Linked DNA regions of Adhaeribacter arboris. The protein of the gene in region 1 interacts with the protein of each later gene in a pairwise test. Links are inferred from orthologs where the notes say so. Each region holds a gene or a part of one and is shown in the gene's direction. Other genes may lie near its edges.

The links. Proteins that work in one complex are often made in the same cells at the same time.
Region 2: the proteins of AHMF7605_RS22420 (region 1) and AHMF7605_RS25210 interact in binary tests that used the Escherichia coli proteins (3 or more experiments, as listed by UniProt). The link is inferred for Adhaeribacter arboris from one-to-one orthologs.

What each region holds. Positions count from the first base shown.
Region 1 is NZ_PYFT01000001.1:5,513,516-5,522,251, forward strand. Bases 3,392-6,390 are described here. They hold AHMF7605_RS22420 (5-formyltetrahydrofolate cyclo-ligase), read left to right. Parts: upstream 3,392-4,604; coding sequence 4,605-5,177; downstream 5,178-6,390. Other genes in these bases: bshC (bacillithiol biosynthesis cysteine-adding enzyme BshC), read left to right, coding at 3,392-4,605; yidD (membrane protein insertion efficiency factor YidD), read right to left, coding at 5,506-5,724; AHMF7605_RS22430 (hypothetical protein), read left to right, coding at 5,936-6,361. Also shown: AHMF7605_RS22405 (sialate O-acetylesterase), read left to right, coding at 1-1,185; 30S ribosomal protein S12 methylthiotransferase RimO, read left to right, coding at 1,380-2,693; more of bshC, read left to right, coding at 3,043-3,391; AHMF7605_RS29895 (hypothetical protein), read right to left, coding at 6,442-6,612; AHMF7605_RS22435 (Rha family transcriptional regulator), read right to left, coding at 6,697-6,978; AHMF7605_RS22440 (hypothetical protein), read right to left, coding at 6,965-7,282; AHMF7605_RS22445 (hypothetical protein), read right to left, coding at 7,303-7,662; AHMF7605_RS22450 (hypothetical protein), read right to left, coding at 7,652-8,164; AHMF7605_RS22455 (hypothetical protein), read right to left, coding at 8,169-8,408; AHMF7605_RS22460 (hypothetical protein), read right to left, coding at 8,519-8,707. UniProt on the Escherichia coli protein: Involved in the removal of 5-formyltetrahydrofolate.
Region 2 is NZ_PYFT01000001.1:6,212,383-6,216,055, forward strand. Bases 113-2,793 are described here. They hold AHMF7605_RS25210 (nucleoside-diphosphate kinase), read left to right. Parts: upstream 113-1,083; coding sequence 1,084-1,503; downstream 1,504-2,793. Other genes in these bases: AHMF7605_RS25205 (DHH family phosphoesterase), read right to left, coding at 113-710; AHMF7605_RS25215 (lysylphosphatidylglycerol synthase transmembrane domain-containing protein), read right to left, coding at 1,726-2,793; AHMF7605_RS25220 (segregation and condensation protein A), read right to left, coding at 2,789-2,793. Outside these bases: more of AHMF7605_RS25205, read right to left, coding at 1-112; more of AHMF7605_RS25215, read right to left, coding at 2,794-2,802; more of AHMF7605_RS25220, read right to left, coding at 2,794-3,559. UniProt on the Escherichia coli protein: Major role in the synthesis of nucleoside triphosphates other than ATP. The ATP gamma phosphate is transferred to the NDP beta phosphate via a ping-pong mechanism, using a phosphorylated active-site intermediate.

The sequences.
Region 1 (8,736 bases):
AATTCTCCTGATTGGAAAGAAATGAATATTCCTTCCTTATGGGAAACTATCGCTCTGCCTGATTTTGATGGCATTGTTTGGTTACGCAAAGAATTTACTTTACCTACCAATTTTAAAGCGCAGGAAATAATTCTGAACTTAGGTCCGATTGATGATCTGGATCAGACTTGGGTAAACGGTGCACTCGTAGGCGAAAGCGGGCAATACAATATTCCTCGTAAATATCCGGTAAAAGCAGGGGTTGTAAAGCCTGGTAAAAATGTAGTAGTGGTGCGCGTAACGGATACGGGCGGCGGAGGCGGTATCTACGGCAAACCGGAAGAATTATTTCTGACTGATACTAAAGCAAATAAAATTGCCGACTTGAGTGGGACCTGGCAGTATAAGGTAGGCAGCGATTCTAAGCAAAACAAAATAGGTACGCCGCCATCCGTAGATGTAGGGCCTAATAGTCGCCCAACTTTACTGTATAATGCCATGGTTAAGCCCCTAATTCCTTACGCTATCAAAGGAATGATTTGGTACCAAGGCGAAAGCAATGCGGGTAGAGCCTACCGTTACCGCGATTTATTTCCAGCAATGATAACAGATTGGCGAGCTAAGTGGGGCCAGGGAAACTTTCCGTTTTTGTTTGTGCAACTCGCTAATTTTATGAAAACCACTCCGGAACCTAACGAAAGCGAGTGGGCAGAATTACGAGAAGCCCAAGCCAAAACTTTAACTATACCTAATACGGCTATGACCGTTATTATTGATATTGGCGAAGCGGACGACATTCACCCAAAAAATAAACTAGACGTTGGGAAGCGTTTAGCCCTTGCCGCAGAAAAGCTGGCTTACAACCAAAAAGTAACGTTCAGCGGTCCGTTGTATAAAAATATGAAAGTGGAAGGAAGCAAAATTCGTCTCACATTTGATCATGCTGAACCAGGACTTATAACCAAAAACGGAGCAACTTTAAAAGGTTTTGCTATTGCCGGTTCAGATCATAAATTCGTTTGGGCCGATGCGCAGATTGAAGGAAACACAGTAGTGGTATCTTCGACTCAAGTTTTGGCACCAGTAGCCGTGCGTTATGCCTGGGCTGACAATCCGGATGAGGCTAATTTATACAATAAAGCCGATTTACCGGCCTCTCCGTTCCGCACGGATGACTGGCCAGGATTAACCATTAACAAAAAGTAGCAGAAGTAAATTCTTAGCTACCGGTTTTAATTTTTGTATCAGCTATTCGTTATCAGGTTCTACTACTATATCAAAAACGTTTTGGATTTATTTAATTCACTAAACAATTGTAACTTTGCCAGCCATTTCGAAACGAACCATTCTATCCAAAAGAAGGTTTTCGATTTGAATACATATTACCTCATAATTAATAAGTGAAAGTAAGAACGTTAAAAAAAGATAAGGTAAACGTTATCACCTTAGGTTGTTCTAAGAATCTGGTTGATTCGGAAGTTTTAATGGGGCAATTGCGCAGTAACAATTTTGCGGTTACCCACGAATCCGGAAAAAACGATGCCAATATTATAATCATAAATACCTGCGGTTTTATCGACAATGCCAAGCAGGAATCCATTGATACTATTCTGCAATACGCCGACGAGAAAGAAGCCGGCAACATTGACAAATTATACGTAACCGGGTGCTTGTCGCAGCGCTACAAAGATTCTCTGGAAGCAGAAATCCCGCAGGTAGATGCGTATTTCGGTACTTTGGAAATGCCGCAATTGCTTAAAACTTTAAATGCCGATTATAAGCACGAATTAGTTGGCGAACGCCTTCTGACCACACCCAAACATTACGCTTACTTTAAAATCGCCGAAGGCTGCAATCGCCCCTGTTCTTTCTGTGCTATTCCGTTAATGCGGGGCAAACACGTAGACCGCCCAATAGAAGATTTGGTGAAAGAAGCGAATCGTTTAGCCGAAATGGGCACAAAAGAATTGATCTTGATTGCGCAGGATTTAACCTACTACGGATTGCAGCAGTACGGCGAGCGGAAGTTGCCGGATTTGTTACGGCACTTATCCGATGTACCCGGTATCGATTGGATTCGGTTGCAGTACGCTTATCCCTCGCAGTTCCCGATGGAAGCTTTGGACGTAATGGCCGAGCGCGCGAATATCTGTAAATACCTGGATATGCCGCTGCAGCACATTTCCGATAATATGCTTAAAACCATGCGTCGCGGAATAAGTAAACGCCGTACTATTGAACTGGTAGAAACTATTCGGGAGCGGGTGCCAAATATTGCTTTGCGCACTACTTTGATTGCTGGTCATCCTGGCGAAACGCAACAAGATTTCGAAGAGCTTTACGATTTTGTGGAAAGAACCCGCTTCGATCGTTTGGGTATATTTACGTATTCGCACGAGGAAAACACGCATTCACACACCCTTGGCGATACGGTGCCGGATGAAGTAAAACAAGAGCGGGCCGATGCTATTATGGAATTACAGCAAGGTATTTCTTTAGAGCTGAACGAAGCGCGCCTAGGCCAGACTTATAAAGTATTATTTGATCGAAAGGAAAGCGGTTATTACGTTGGTCGTACTCAATACGACTCACCGGAAGTAGATAACGAGGTACTGGTTCCGGCTACTAACCACTATATAAGAACGGGAGAATTTGCCAACGTAAAAATTACCAGCAGTACCGATTTTGATTTATACGGGGAAGTAGTTAGCTAAATTTACCTTTTTTCGGCCGGAGTATCTAGTTTAAGGCTTCTGGAACATTAAATTTTTATAAATACCGATTAGAAGCAGCGTTTCTGAGAAGTAGCTGGGAATGTTCTTGAAAGTAATTAGGATTTTATCATCCACTACTTTCAGGAACATTTCTTTTTTAGCTTGGCTCTTTCCGCATGAACATTTGTATTCGGTTTAAACTATTTCGGTACATTGTTGTTACTCTCCATAAAATAAAATTTACTTGCTGAAGCGTAAAAAACGTTTTCCGTTAAAATCCCTGTCAAACTAATAAAATAACATGTTACTTTGCGATACGGCACTAGCCGGCCACCAAAAATGCTTTCGAATGAAAATTTCGCAAATAGATTACAGTGCTACTCATGCGTTTTCGCCCTTAGTAACCGATTATCTACAGCAAAAAAACAATTTAGCTTCTTTTTATCATCGTTTCCCTACTTTAGAAAATTTTCAGTTACAAATTTCTGAAAAACAATTTACTCCCGAACAACGAACTTTACTTTGCGAGGAACTGGAAAGGCAATATGCTTTACTACCTGAAGTGCAGGCCGGCGTGCGTAAAAACCTGGATTTGTTAAAACAGCCTAATACTTTTACTATTACTACCGGGCATCAATTAAGTATTTTTACTGGTCCGCTGTATTTTATTTACAAGATAATTACGGCTATTAAAACGGCGCAGCAATTACAACAGCAATACCCCGATTATAACTTCGTGCCGGTATATTGGATGGCAACCGAAGACCATGATTTTGCGGAGATTAATCATTTTACCTTATTTGGTAAAACCTACACCTGGGAAACCGATCAAAAAGGGGCAGTAGGCCGGTTTAAAACAGATTCCATTTCTTCTTTAATTAAATCTTTACCGGAAAGTTATCCCTTGTTTGAGAAAGCTTATACAGAATTTGGTACGCTATCGGCGGCTACCCGTTTTCTGGCGCACGAATTATTTGGTGAATTTGGTTTAATTAGCATTGATGGCGATGCTCCCGCCTTAAAAAAAGCACTGCAACCCGTAGTAAAAAACGAGTTGCTTGAGCAAACTACTTTTAAGCTAGTCAATGCTACTACCGAGAAATTAGCGGCGGCCGGTTATAAAACCCAAGTAACTCCTCGCGAGATTAATTTATTTTACTTGGATAATGGCTTACGCGAACGTTTGGTGCTAAAAGAGGGTCGTTATCAGGTTTTAAATACCGATTTGTCCTTTAGTCAGGAAGAAATTCTGCATTTAGCAGAAACGCAACCCGAAAAGTTTAGCCCCAATGTTATCCTGCGGCCACTTTACGAAGAAATACTTTTACCTAATCTTTGTTATATTGGGGGTGGAGCCGAAGTGGCTTATTGGTTCCAATTAAAAGAAGTATTCCAGTTTTTTAAAGTTCCTTTTCCTGTTATAATGCTACGCAATTCGGGTTTGTACATTGCAAAAAATCAGGCTACCCGGATGCATAAATTAAATTTGCAAGCCACGGATTTATTCCAGGATTTACCAGCCTTAAAAAAACAGGTAACCGCTACTTACCAAGAAAAAGAACTCAACCTGGAAGAAGAAAGAAAACAAGTGGAAGCCGTTTTTGCGGGAATTGAAAAGCTTGTGGCGACCATTGATCCTACTTTATCGAGAACAGTAGCTGCCGAAGCGCAAAAAACGCACAATTCTTTAATGGTACTGGAGAAAAAAATTGTAAAGGCTAACGATACTAAGTACGAAACTATTTACAACCAACTTACTTCTTTAAGAGATAAATTATTTCCGAATGGCACTTTGCAGGAACGCGTCGAAAATTTATTAACCTATCAAACGAATAATTCAGAATTTATCCGCGATTTGTACGAGGCGTTCGAGCCATTTGCCGCTAAATTTACTATTCTGGAAGAAGAATAATGCTCAAAACTACGCTTCGCCGGAAAATGCTGCAAAAGCGCCAGGAGTATACGCCGGAAGAAGTAACCATTCGTAGTCAGGAAATTTGCCGGCAGTTTTTTAGTTTTTTTTCAATTAATAACTTTAAAATAATCCACAGTTTTTTACCCATTGCTTCTAAGAATGAGGTAAATACCTGGTTTATTATCGAGCGCTTGCGGGCTGATTTCCCAAGGATAACTCTTGCGGTGCCGGTTACGGACACGCAAACCCTTTCCCATTATTTACTCTCTTCCGAAACCAAGCTGTTACTCAATCAATGGGGTATTCCGGAGCCAAATGGTGCTGAGCCAGTTACCCCGCAAGACTTGGATCTGGTACTGGTTCCATTACTGGCCTTTGATGAAAAAGGGCATCGGGTAGGTTACGGAAAAGGTTATTACGATCGTTTTTTGGCTGAGTGCCGTCCGGATACAGTTACCGTAGGATTATCGCTGGAGGAAGAACCGGTACTGCTAATTTCCGATGTGGACGAGAAAGATATTTCGTTACAGTTTATTACAACTCCTTCCAAGGTTTACCAATTTCACTAATAAGTTTAAGATTTTACTTCAGGTTACTTGTAGTTCTATACTATCGTAATTACTACTACTTAGCCATATCTACCTCAAGTAATATTCTCACCTATTTACTCCACTCAAGAATTTAAAATTTTGCTGAGCAAGCTTAAGATGAAATATGAAATTTTTAAGTTGCCAAATTGTATCTTATTCTTTAATGCAAATAAAAGCCGACACCTTAAGCAGTAAGCTAAACTTCTTACCTGGTAGGGCTTGTTACGCAGATATTGTTAACTATAATAGATCGAAGGTATGTAGCCGTTTTGGTTAATTATTTAAAATTGAATTAATATCTGTTGGCTTAAGGAACAGGATCATACCCACTGCTGCCCCAAGGATGGCATTTTGCTAATCGTTTAACAGCCAGTTTAGCACCTTGGATGGGGCCATGTTTGCGAAGGGCTTGCGCGGCATATTCGGAACAGGTTGGGGTAAAACGACAACTTGGTGGTTTGAGAGGGGAAAGTATCTTTTGGTAAACCCAAACGAAACCTAGTAATAAGTATTGCAGTATTTTCATGCGTTCTGAACTACAAGGTAGTTCTATATTAACTAAAAATAAAGTAGTTACGTGCGCCGACGATCTATAAATTCTTTCCGGTATTACAGGAGTACTGTTCAGAAAAACTAAAAAGAATAATTGTTGAAAGTGTTATAAGTTGAATAAATCCTTTTAAAAGATTAAGGCGGCTAGTTAATAGCGCTATAAATTAAAATTTTAATACTACTGCATGGTTGTTTTTACCCGGTTACTATTTTGTATTTTTCTTCTTATTGCACTAAAAGGTTCCGCTGCCCACGAACCTTTTCCTATTGGTGCCCGGGCAGCTGGCTTAGCAGGTGCAGCAGTTACTTTATCCGATGTTTGGTCTAGCCGCAATAACGTAGCAGGAATTGCTTCTTTAAAAAAGGTGGAAATTGGAATCTTCGCGGAGAACCGGTTTAATGTAACCGCTTTTACAACCGTGGGTTTACAAGCTGTATTGCCAACTAAAAAGCTAGGTTCTATTGGCGTTGATTTATCCCGTTTTGGTGACCAGTGGTATAATGAACAACGTTTAGGTATTGGCTTTGGCCATCGATTGGGTACAGTAAACATAGGTATCAAAGCTGACCTATTGCAAACGCATATAGATAAAATAGTTGAAGCGATATAATTCTCTGTTTATCAGCTGATTATATATACTTTTTAATTGTTTGCTTTTATGCTTGCACACGATTTGTACACAACTAACCCTTATCTCATAAAAAAGGGTTCTTCCGGATGTTCTTTCTGATGCAATAGGATTTGATCTAAAGTATCATCAAAGCTAAGCAGCTCGTGTGCATTTTCATAGCCCAGTACTCGGGCCATGTCGTAGGAGTTCACGTACAGTTGGTTGGTGGCTTTATCTTTGTAAAACCGCATTGACCGGCCTTCTTCTTTATCTAGATAGGTGATACCCTCCTAATTTCGACTATTAGTTGCATGAACAATCGTCTTAGTATAAAATCAATTAAATTGTTGAGGTAATTGCTCTAAATTCTGGGAAAGAGCACCAATGAAAATAGCCTGATCTTCGGTCAAATAAGCAACGGCGCTTTTCTGGATACCTCCGGCCGTGGGTAAGGGTTCCGTTTCAAACGCCACCCTTCCAAAAGTACTTTCAATGGTAGAAAGATGCTTGTCTATGGTTTCGAGTAAGTTCTTGTGCTTAATCCCTAACTCGGAAGCAATATCCCGGCTATCTACTACCGGGATATTATTGTATTGAGAAATTTTAATCAGTTCCATCGCTTTTTACGGGAATGCCTGCCTTAATTCCTTTGGCAAGCTTTTTTATAAAAAACCGTCGCTGTTGATATTCATCTTCCTTGCAGTTCTTAGCATTTTTACGCAGCTTTTTTTGCAGATTCTTGTCAGATTTTAGAAGGTGTTTCAACCATTTTGCAAACTCTTGAGGACGGTCAAAATCTTCTAAAATCTCTTGTAACAAAGGAACAGCATTGTAATTCTTAAAAACAGCTTCCACAATAATGGCCTTAACATTGCAGTGTAGCATTGAAGGGATTATATAGTTATTTTTTGCCTGACACATTTTTTTAACTTTAAAGGTTTTTACATGGTAAATTGACTGTCTTTATGATCACCATCCCCTAACGGTATTCCATCCGGCAAGCCGTGTAAAATGGCATCCCGTAACCGCTTGATTCGCCAAATGTGATGGTATACATCTGAATGCAGGCTGTTATCCGAACTGGCATCACTCAATACCTGTAAAAATTCAAAGATGAAAGAATCCAGGGCTTGTACCATTAGGTACGGTTCATCATAAGCCACTACCTCTAACAAGGCTTGAGCATTGAAAACTACATCTGGCTTTATGGCAAATAAAATATCCGGATTGTTGCCTTCCTTAACTGCTTTTTCACGGGCTTGTGATTGTAAAAGTGCTATTTCTTTATCTTTATTTTCCATCGCCTTTGGGATTATATTGTGTAACCATACCTAAAACCGCATTGGTATAACCGAAAATAATTCCGTTTCTAAGCTCTCTTAAATTGTTATACATTCGTATCAAGTTGCCATTCATTGTCCAACCTGCTTTTTCCATATAACCAATCATAAATACCATGCTTTGGTCAAGAGCTTGAGCAACTTCTTCCGGCGTAGATTCGGCAATAGCTTGCAGAATGTAAGTAGCATTAAACACAACTTCTGTAGGCTGACTATAATAGGTTGTGTTTTTAAATCGGATTTCTATATCCTCACAATCGTTTTCATCTAAGTCTATCAGATAACCAGATTGCTTTTTTTCCAAATTTTCTAATGCCTCTTCATAGGTGAATTGTGATTTGGTATCATCTTTAATTAAATAACCATAAAAGCGAAATTCTTCCTCACTTATTTTATTAAGGTTAAAAGCAGTATCGGCCGCTGTTTTTAACTTTTCGCGAATACTATTTAATTGATTTTCCATAGCCTTAATCCAGATTAATATTGTTGGAACCAACTAAAATCGCGTTTCGCATTTCGCGTAAATTCCAGTACAAATCAAATTGATCGGGATTGACTATATTTTCAGTAATAACATAACTGATTAGAAAAAACATAGCTTTGTCTAATGTTCTCGCGGCCGTATCGGGTTCAATCACATTTACAATAAAATTGATTAAAGCCCTAGGGTCAAACGGTTGTTCTTGGTTTTGGCATTCGTTTTGCATAACTTCCAATAATTAAATGTTTCTTGTTAATTTTTAATTTAGGGAGCCTATTACGAGTAGGCTCCTTTTTTCATAGCTCGGATTGATTATAGGTCGGATAAGGCAATCTGTTAGAATGGGAATGTTCGGGCCTCCTTCCTTCGTAATGCGTTGACTAGGTTAGCGGCATAAGTTTTATTCTTCTCCGCCTCCTTTGTTAAAAATTTGTTTATCCAGGTTCCGTTCTGGTAAACTATCACATCTAGCCGTTTATGGCCGTCTACTTTGTAATGCTTGTAGCTGATGGTGTAAGCGTTCATTTTATTAAGTGTTTATAGTTCGCGTTTTA
Region 2 (3,673 bases), 700 kb from region 1 along the record:
ATGTAAGCCGTCCGAAATTCCCGGAGTACGGTTAGCTTATCTTTGAGCACGTAGCCCAAAAAGCGCAAACGCGTCTCGGTATGACTATCGTAAATAAGCCGGTGAATATTGGAAGTATTTACCCCTACGTGCAACAATTCGGCAATAATTAGGTGCACATTACGCGAGGTGCTCGGATGCCGGAAAGATCCCGTATCCGTCATAATACCGGCGTATAAACATTCCCCAATATGAACATCAATCAAAGACTGGTCCCCTAAATCGCGGATTAACTCAAATACCAGCTCGGCAGTAGCCGCGGCATTAGTATCAGAGAAGCAAATCTGAGCAAAATTTTCGGGTTCCAGGTGGTGGTCAACGAGTACTTTGGTGCCTGGGGCTTCCCTTACATAGGGTCCCATTTCGTTAATGCGGCTCAATGAAGAAAAATCAAGACAAAAAATAACATTCGCCTGGTTTATCAATTTTTGAACAAGTTCGTCGTTTACGGCCGGATCGTACGTAATTACCTCGTTATTACCGTTCATCCAGTTAAGAAAATCCGGGTAATCAGAGGGCGTAACTACGGTAACGACGTGGCCTTTCTTTTTAAGGTAACCTGCTAAACCCAGCGAAGAACCTAGTGCATCCGCATCAGGTTTATGGTGAGTGGTGATCAGAATCTCTTTTGGTTCCTGAAGCAGTTCCTTTAGAGCAGTAATTTGTTGCATTCTTAGCTTAAAAGCTCCTTTTTAAAAATTAGGTGCAAGACACAAAATTCGGTATAAAATAATTTAAAACAAAACATTAATTATCAAGCCCCAAACACTGGGTAAATAACGTTTAAACCAGGTAATTATTAGTATAATATTGCCGAAGTCTGTTAATTTTGCGCCGGCTTGTTGGGTTGCCGGTTGCAAAGCGGTTGAAAAGTTGGAAGGTTGAAAAGTTTTAAGGTTGTAAATAATTAGGTTTTAAAACAATCCAGCAATTCAGCAATAAACTAAACTGTGGTCCGTGGACTATGGTCTATCGGCTATTAACTTTTTAAAATATATTATCTATGGTCTATCGACCATGGACTGTGGACTAAAATAAATATACATGGCTACTAACCAAACATTTACAATGATTAAGCCGGATGCGGTGCAAGACAACCACATTGGCGCTATTACTCAAATGATCGAAGCGGATGGTTTCCGGATTGTGTCTTTGAAAAAAACCAGATTAACTTTAGAGCGAGCGGGTCAATTTTACGCCGTGCACAAAGACCGTCCGTTCTATAAAGACTTAGTGGCTTATATGAGTTCGGGCCCGATTGTCGCTATGATTTTAGAGAAAGAAAACGCCGTAGCTGATTTTCGTAAGTTAATTGGAGCTACTAATCCGGCTCAGGCCGAGGAGGGAACCATCCGGAAAAAGTTTGCCAAATCCGTGGAAGCCAACGCGGTACACGGTTCTGACTCGGATGAAAATGCCCAAATTGAGGGAGATTTCTTTTTTGCGGTCGATGAACGTTTCTAAATCACAGATTAATTGGATTTCGCAGATTATGCGGATTATACTTTGCATCACAGATTAGTTATCCGAAAGAATGAAGCAAAGAGTGTAGAAGATTTCTTGTTCTTATAAAAAGGTTAACTTAATCAGTTAGCCTTTTTTTGGTTAATAGATATACCCTCTGCCATCATAACTACTATTCCAAATTATAATCTGCTAATCCGTTTAATCCGCGATTTAGAAACTTTATTTAGTAGATAATTCAGGCTCTAACTCCGGCTTAACATGGGTGCCAAACACCCTGGCTACCCAACGCGGCAAAAAAACAGATCCTAAAATTAAATAAAGGTAATACGTAACCATACGATAGAGTAACACAATTACAGTCGTAAAACTACCCAGCCATTTGCCGAAAAAAGTGGGAAAGGCAATTTCAGCAAAACCCGCCCCGCCCGGTGTAACAGCTACTAGTAGCACCACTTTGTAAATCAGGTTACGCGAAAATATAAGCATGTGATCCTGAAAACCAATATCTGTGAATGCCGCAATAAGACAATTAATAACATAATAGCGGGCTGTCCAGACGAAGATAGTAGATAAACAGGCCCGGACCCAATAACTAAGCGAATGGCCTTTCAGCTGACGGGAAGCCCATACTAATTCGGTGCCGTGCATATATGCCGCGGGACGCCACTTTTTCAAAAATCCAACGCCCGTTACCCGCAAAAATAAGCGTTTTACAGCTTTAGGATTACGAAATAGGGCATACCACATTAGCAAAGCGTAAAAAGCTATAAGTAGGTAACTAATAATAAAAGCTATTTCTAATCCGGCTTTAAAGGAATCTGGCAGAGCCTCTACATCCGGAAAAATATCGCTTTGCGTGGCAAACAAAACAATGGGTACCGCTAACAGAAAGAACAGATTGTCGAGCATGGCGGTAACCATTACATAGGCCAGGGATTTACCTAACGGGATTCCTTCCTTATTAATAATAAAAGCTGCTACAGTAGAACCACCCGCAACGGATGGCAGCACGCAAGAAGCAAACTCCCAAAGCATGATCACATCCAGGCTCTTTCGCCAGGAAAGTACTTTTTCGGTGATGTGCCGGATACGGTAAATGTAACCCGCATCACGCACTACCAGCACTAATATGGTCATAACCAGCCAAAAAGGTTTGGCATTTTTTAAATTTTGCAAATCGGTGAGGTCATTGTTCCGGTAAAACATGTAGCCAATCACCACTAATCCAATAAATACCGGAATCAGGATTCGCTTCGTCGAAAAGTTTTCCAGTAATTTTTTTCTATTCAGATCCATTAGTAGAAGCTACCTGTAAAGATTCCTCAAAAGCTTTAATCCGGAAATTATTAAAGCCTTCGTCAATAATTACACTTATTACTTGTAATTGCAGCATATCCAGAATAGCCAGGAAATTAAAAATAATTCCAATTTTATCCGGATAAGCCGTTATAAGTTCCGTAAAAGTAATAGAACCGGCTGCCTGTAATTTGGTTTGAATAAAATCACGTTGCTGCTCAATGGTATACGGATACGTATAAACCGTGTGTTTGGGCCTATCTTGTTCTTCCTCGTAGCGGTTAATGGCTTTCTCAAAAACCCGCATGAGTTTATACAAACTTAAATCCTGAAGTTCATAATCGAGTTTACTTTTTTTAGCAACCAGTTGTAATTCATCCTCAATATTTCCTCGGCCTTCCTGCAACAAGCGCCTTTCTTCCATTACGGCCAAATCCCCGATTACAGCTTTATATTTCTTATACTCGAGTAAATGCTGTACCAATTCTTTACGCGGATCTATGTCGTTACCCTGTTCATCTTTTTCCAGGCGGGGTAGTAACATTTTAGCTTTAATACGCATCAGTGTTGCGGCGGTTAAAATAAATTCGCTGGCTACATCCATATTTAACTTTTCGAGCCGGGCAATGTAGGCCATGAAATCATTCGTGATTTTATAAATGGGAATATCATGAATATCCAGTTCATCGCGCTCAATAAAAAAAAGCAGTAAATCAAAAGGACCCTCAAATAATGATAATTTTATCTCGAAACTCACGCCTTAAATAAGAATTAGCTGTTTTTAAATTAGTTGCAAAATTAAGTAAAATACGAAGTATGCCATTATTCTGCCATTAATGATTTGTAAAGGTTTTAATACCGCTAATGGATT